3 regions of the Microbulbifer aggregans genome follow, and region 1 is predicted to be linked to each of the others. Evidence: predicted binding sites of a transcription regulator. Region 1 holds the regulator's gene; each other region holds the start of a gene.

What was found. Region 1 encodes LexA, which represses DNA repair genes until DNA is damaged. Its sites were predicted from a motif close to ACTGTNTNTANANACAGT; they were not measured.
Region 2: AUP74_RS11295 (ATP-dependent helicase) is a predicted target of LexA. The motif match lies at 1,185-1,202, and genes of this name have one in related genera.
Region 3: AUP74_RS13875 (YebG family protein) is a predicted target of LexA. The motif match lies at 848-865, and genes of this name have one in related genera.

What each region holds. Positions count from the first base shown of each region.
Region 1 covers NZ_CP014143.1:2,729,237-2,731,502, forward strand. Annotated here, with positions in the region: gene AUP74_RS11850 (DUF6586 family protein) at 1-293, shown strand, start outside; gene AUP74_RS11855 (hypothetical protein) at 401-658, shown strand; gene lexA (transcriptional repressor LexA) at 897-1,502, opposite strand; gene AUP74_RS11865 (LOG family protein) at 1,710-2,266, shown strand, end outside.
Region 2 covers NZ_CP014143.1:2,602,452-2,604,717, reverse strand. Annotated here, with positions in the region: gene AUP74_RS11300 (SulP family inorganic anion transporter) at 1-1,117, shown strand, start outside; gene AUP74_RS11295 (ATP-dependent helicase) at 1,226-2,266, shown strand, end outside.
Region 3 covers NZ_CP014143.1:3,194,425-3,196,690, forward strand. Annotated here, with positions in the region: gene AUP74_RS13865 (DUF924 family protein) at 1-14, shown strand, start outside; gene AUP74_RS13870 (LysE family translocator) at 14-634, shown strand; gene AUP74_RS13875 (YebG family protein) at 920-1,219, shown strand; gene AUP74_RS13880 (MAPEG family protein) at 1,348-1,749, opposite strand; gene AUP74_RS13885 (amidohydrolase family protein) at 1,788-2,266, opposite strand, start outside.

The sequences.
Region 1 (2,266 bases):
CGCTGGCCCGGCTGGCCGAGTCCCAGGGTAAGGGCTGTGGTGAGGCAAGGGAATTGCTGGAGTTGCTGGAGGAACCCGACAGCTGGTTGTCATCCCTCGAGCGTGCCTGGGCTGGCCTATGGGATTTCTCCGGGGATGCGAATCAACAGCGCGCGTCAGAGCCGACTCTGATTCCCAGCAGGGATCTTGGTCGGCGTCCTCTCGAAGCCCTGAACGGGCAGCAAGTGGATCACTGGCAGTCGGCTCTTAGTGAAATTATTCGACGCCAGCGCGCCCATAGTGCCGAATGGTGAACTTCCCGCTCCGGGTGGAATTCAAAGGGGCTCCTGCACCGGCACGCCATGAACCTGTCTCCGGTGCTGTGTTACACTGCGCAAAACTGATGTGAACGGAGATGCGCATGTCCTCTGAGACCTTTGAAATCATTGAACTGGCTAACGGCGATGTCGCCCTGCGCCGGGCCGGTGAGCGCGATGATCCCCTGGTGCGAATCCATTTTTCCGAGGAGAGTGTCCAGTTCCTGCGGGAGCACAAGATCGCGATCGCCAAGGCCATGCTGGAAGCAGGCATTGAAGCTGTTCAAAATTTGGGCGAACTGGAGCCGGAACCGGAAGCTTTCGAGGAAGAGCTGGAACCGGTCAACCATACCATCCACTAAGCCCCTCTAACTAAGCCCCTCTAGATGGCGGGTGCCATCCCCCGAGCTCGCGGCCGCGAGCGGGTCAAACGTCCGGGTTCCCCGGCTACTCAATCCAGTCTTTTTTGCTTGAATAACCCCAGGCCATCATCAGTCCGGGGAGCAGGTTTTATCTGGGGGGCGGATAAACGGGAGGGGATGGCGCTAGCCGGAGCTCTCCACCGGGCTTGTTTCTGCCGATGGAGAGCGGGGTGGGGAATCAGGGAGTCTGACGGATCACACCGACAGCCAGGCCTTCAATCGCGAAGTGCTTGTCCCGCATATCCACCTGAATCACTTCAAACTCGTCATTTTCCGGCAGCAACTGCACCAGTGCCTGATTGCCGCGGCGGCGGAAACGTTTGACTGTGACCTCGTCCTCGATGCGCGCAACGACAATCTGGCCGTTGCGAACCTGATCGGTGCGTTGTACCGCCAAAAGGTCCCCGTCCAGAATTCCTGCATCCTTCATGCTCATTCCATGTACGCGCAGCAAATAGTCTGCCGGAGGGTGGAAAAAGTCTGCTGGCAGCTCGCAGTAATCCTCGATGTTCTCCTCGGCCAGGATCGGGTTGCCCGCCGCGACACGACCAACAATCGGCAGGCCCGGCTGGTATCCGGGAATCCGAATTCCCCGGGATGCACCCGCGACCATTTCAATGGCCCCCTTGCGGGCCAGGGCCTTCAAGTGTTCCTCTGCAGCGTTGGGGGAGCGAAAACCCAGTTCCTGAGCGATTTCCGCGCGAGTGGGAGGGTAGCCGGTATCGTCCAGGTAAGATTTGATCAGGTCCAGTACCTGAGCCTGGCGCGCAGTGAGATTGGTCATGAGAGTCACCTGCCTGATGGTAATCTGTATTTTTATACAGTTGCTGTGATTATATACAGAATGAAAACGAGCGCAAACTTACCGGTCATGACGCAAAAAGCTGCTAAAGTGAAATCAGGGAGAATAATAAGTGCAGCCAGTGGAAAGGCTCGTTAGCCGGTAACTCTGTGAGCCGGGTCTGGTTGCATCAGCAGAGGGAAAGCGATAATGCTAGATGCAAAAATGCCAGAAGCCTGGCGCGTCCTCCGTATCCAATCTGAACTGGTCGATGGCATTGAGCGTTTGATTGCGCTCAGTGGAGCGGTCACCGTATTCGGCGGGGCCAGGTTTACTGAAAGTACCGCCGAGTACCAGCAGGCGGTTCGCCTCGGAGAATTGCTGGCCGGCGAGGGGATCTCAGTGATTACTGGTGGAGGTCCAGGCCTGATGGAGGCCTGCAACCGGGGCGCGCTTCCCCAGCCGGGCACGTCCATCGGCCTGAATATCCAGCTGCCTTTCGAGCAGGCGCCAAACCCGTATCAGGACATCAGCCTGAACTTTCGTTACTTTTTCGTGCGCAAATTCATGTTTGTGAAACACGCCGTGGGGTTTGTCGGCCTGCCTGGTGGATATGGAACTCTGGACGAATTGTTTGAGGCGCTGACTCTGGTGCAAACCAAGAAAGTACAGAAATTCCCCATTGTTCTGGTGGGCGAGCGTTACTGGGCGGGATTGCGAGACTGGCTCGTGGATACGGTGTTGGAGCGGGAATGTATAGACTCCTC
Region 2 (2,266 bases), 130 kb from region 1:
AGCCGGAGCGGCGCGCCTGCTCGCCCGTCTTGCCCCCATGGTACTGGTGTTGGGGGCGATCGCCCTGACCTACCTGCTGGAGTGGGATCGCAAGATTGAAGTGGTGGGAGCCATCCCCTCCGGCCTGCCGGAATTCGGCCTGCCCACCTTCGAGTGGCAGCTCACCTTCCCGCTGCTGCTGCCCGCTTTGATCATCGCCCTGCTCGGCTTTGTGGAGAGCCTTTCCATCGCACATGCCATCGCCCTGCGGCGCGGTGAACGACTGAATGCCAATGCCGAATTACGCGGGCTGGGAGCAGCCAACCTTCTGAGCTCCGTCTCCGGCGGCTTTGCAGTCACCGGCAGTTTTGCCCGCACCGCAATCAACGAGGAGGCCGGAGCGAAATCACCACTGAGCGGTATCATCGCCGCCGGCCTGATGGTTCTGGTGCTGCTGTTTCTCACCGGCATTTTCGAGCAGCTGCCTCTGGCAGTGCTGGCCGCGACCATCATTGTCGCGTCCATCAACCTGATCGACGTGCGCGGCTTTATTCTCAACTGGCGCTACGACCGCACCGATGGTCTGGCGATGGCGGGCACCTTCCTCGGGGTATTGCTGTTCGGGGTCGAGGCGGGCATCGGCATCGGTATCGGCCTGTCCTTTGCCACCCTGATCTGGCGCAGCAGCCGGCCGCACATTGCTGTGGTCGGCCGGCTGCCCGGCACCGAGCAGTTTCGCAATGTGCTGCGGCACACGGTCAAGACCCAACCCGGCCTATTGTTTCTGCGCATTGATGAGAGCCTGTTTTTCAGCAATATCAGCGCTGTGGAGGACCGGCTGCTGAGCGAACTGAAGCGGCATGTGGATACCCGCGAGCTGGTTCTGATCCTGTCCTCTGTCAGCCGCATTGATGGCACCGCCCTGGAGCGGCTGCAGCAGGTGAATCGGGATCTCGGGGAACGGGATATCCGCCTGCACCTGGCGGAGGTCAAGGGGCCTGTTCTGGACCGCTTGAGCCGCTCGAAATTTCTTGGGGACCTCACCGGTCGCATCTTTCTCTCGTCTTACATCGCCGAACTGGCCCTGCGCCACGAGGAACCCCAACGGGATTCGGGCCAGCTTCCGGGACAGGCCTGAGGCATCACCTCGCAATTGGCAACTTCTGGCTCCATCTCCAAGCGCATTCTGTACCGCGAGCACCAATACTGGCAAAATATCCAGTATTCAAGCGGAAGCATCAGGATCATGGGCGAACCCGAGTTAACCGAAGAACAACAGGCAATCGCTGCACACCCCGGCGGGCATGCCAAGATCATCGCCGTGGCCGGCTCTGGCAAGACCACCGCCCTGCTGCACTACGTGAAGAACCGCCTCGCAAGCGGCGTAGCGCCACAGCGAATGCTGGTGCTGATGTATAACCGCAGTGCCCGGGAAGATTTTGCGCGGCGCCTGGTAACACTGGTGCCGGGCCCGGTGCCGACAGTGCAGACCTTTCACAGCCTTGGTTACCGGCTGTACCAGCGCATGATCACCAATGGCCATATTGCTCCGGCCAAGCTCTCTCCTCTTCCCCAGTCCGTTATTCAGCTGCAGATCTGGCGCGCGATTGAGGAGTGCGCCCCACCGGAAGAGCTGGAGGATATCCGCGCGCGCAAGCAGTCCGAGGTGGAAGCCGCGGAATTTTTCATCGACTACACCAAGACGATTCTGAGTGGTGACCTGAGCGCATTTCAGGAGCTCAAACTCGGGGATGAATACCTGTACTTTCTAAAGGTATTCCGCGCATTCGAAGACTGGCGACGAAGCCAGCAGGCGGTGACCTATGCCGACCTGATTTATGATCCGGCCATCCTGTTGAGCCTGTGCCCGGATATTGCCGAGCAGTACGGCAGTCATTTCGAGGACATCCTGGTGGACGAGTACCAGGATATCAATGCGGTGCAGCACTTCCTGCTGCAAGTCCTCTATGGCAAGTCCGGAAACGTCATTGCCATCGGCGACCCGGATCAGACCATCTATGAATGGCGGGGCTCCAAGCCGGGTTACCTGCTGCGTTATTTCGACGGGGATTTCCCACCGTCGAATGTGTATCAGCTGAGCCGCACCTTCCGCTACGGCCACGAACTCTCGCTGGCGGCGAACCACTTCATTCAGAATAACCGCGAGCGCGCCGACATCCTCTGCCTGTCTCCTGAAAGCGGACCGGCAACAGGCGTGAACCTCACGGCTACCGACAATGAGCCCCGCTGGCTGGTCGAGCACCTGCGCCGACGCCAGAAACAGGGA
Region 3 (2,266 bases), 470 kb from region 1:
GAGGTGGCTTCTGATGGATCTGATCGCCTGGTTGTCACTGGCCGGAATCTGCGCCCTCGGCGCCATGAGCCCGGGCCCCAGCTTGCTGATCGTACTGCGCTGCGCTGCTGCCGGTCCCCGGCAAGGGCTGGCGAGTGCCATTGCCCACGGGGCTGCCATCGCGCTCTATGCGGGCCTGACCGCTTTCGGGCTGGCAGTACTGGTCACCCATACCCCACTGCTCTTTTCCCTGCTGCAGTGGGGTGGCGCCGCGATGCTGGTGTACCTCGGCTGGAAGGCCCTGAGCGCCCCCGCCCCAGGCAACGCCAAGACCAAACAGGCGGTTGAGGAGCCGGTTTCAGTTCCACGGGCGGCACTGCAGGGCTTCGGGATTGCGTTCTTCAACCCCAAGGTTGCGATCTTCTTTACCGCTCTGTTCAGCCAGTTCGTCTCTGCCGAGCAGGCACTGGGCACCAAGCTGGGCATGGCCGGTCTTGCCGCCGGCATCGACGCAGTCTGGTATGCACTGGTTTCACTGGTGGTCACGCTGGGGAGCGGCCGTGGCTGGCTGGGCGCAGCGGCAGCGCACCGCCTGCAGCAGGTGTTTGGGGTCTTGCTACTGGGCCTGGCAGCACGTCTGGTGCTCAGCCTCTGAGGAGGTCACTGGTTGCCGGCTATTCCAACCAAATCCCGATCATAAAAAAAGCCCGCAAAGCGGGCTCTCAAACTCTACTGCGGGGTTGAGGCAGCGCCCCTATTGGGGGGAGCAAGGAACGCTGCCGTGAAATGATTATCCCCGAGTTTTATCTCTACTTGCCGCAGGAAAACGCACCCACCGTTCGACTTACCGCAAACCTCCGCACTTGACACTGTACACATACACAATTACTGTACAAACATACATATAACCAACCCGCTTCAAGAAAAACCGGAGGCAACCATGGCCGTTGTAGCTGTATGGAAATGCGATAGAGACGGAGCAATGTTCGACAACAAAAAAGACGCCGAAGAACACGACAAGATGCTGGAGCTCGCCGCCAACATCACTTCCCTGATCGAGCGCCACGTGGATGGCATCTCAGAAGAGGTTGGCGAGGAAATCGGCCTGCTGCTTGCCAAACGCCGCGAAGCCCTGGCAAAAGCCTGCAAGGGTAAGCCGGAAGTACTTCTTGAAGAAGAAGCCAGCACCGAAGAAGAACAGGCGGACGACCGCGTAACCCCGCTGGCGGTCAATCAGTAAACTCAAGTCTTAAAAGTACCATCCCTGTACTGTGCCCGGCCTGAGCCGGGCTTTTTTGTGCCTGCAATTGACTGAGGGTGCAATGCCCCCATAAACGCAACTGCGCCTGCGCCCAGTTGCGGCCAACCTCAGAACTTCAACGCACTAAAAGTGCCGACTAGCAGGACTACTGCAAGCGCCAGGATGACGGTCCAGGTCAGTGCGGTGCCCCAGAAACGCCCGGGATGGTAGCCGCCCCTGCCCGCGGTCAGTCCGAAGGCATGCAAGAAGCGCCCAAACAGCAGGGTCCCGCCAAGGATATGCAACCAGCTGGCGGCAAGACCATTAAGCTCTGCCAACAACAAGAGCAGCAGAGCCAGGGGCACATACTCCACTGCGTTGGCGTGCGCGCGAATCAGAACCTCCGCGGCATGCTTCCCACCGCTGCCGAGCCCGACCTTCTGCGTCCGACGAAACTTCACCACCCGGAAGGCCAGTGCAATGATCAGAAGCGCACAGAGCGCAGCATAAAAAGCGGTGACTGTAGCCATGATGATTTCCTATCAGGTTTGCGGTTCGGGGGACAGTCTCAACGCTTGAAACCGAACGCGTGCCCCGCTTGAGGCTTGAGGTAGCGATCCCTCAGTCTCGTGGAACGGTTTACCAGGGACTGTGGCTCGCCGTTAATAATCACAGCCTCGGCATAACTGGTTACCTCGAGAGGATCCCCACTCCAGACGACCAGATCTGCCACGCGGCCCGGGGTCACACTGCCACCCCCAATACGGAACACATCGGCGACATTACTACTGATTGCTTTCAGGGCCTCTTCATAGGGCAGCCCCGCAGCAACCGCATTGCCCGCAGACTGGCGCGCGAGGTATACGTTATGAGTCGAGGCATAACTGGGGCCGCTGATGACCACTTTGACCCCGGCCTTGTTCAGTAACGCCGCATTATCCAGTCGCGCGCCCAGGCTTTCGAATCCAGTCGGCAGGTTATTGATGGCATCGACTATGACGGGCGCTTTGGCAGCCGCGATACGATCAGCCACCATCCACCCTTCAG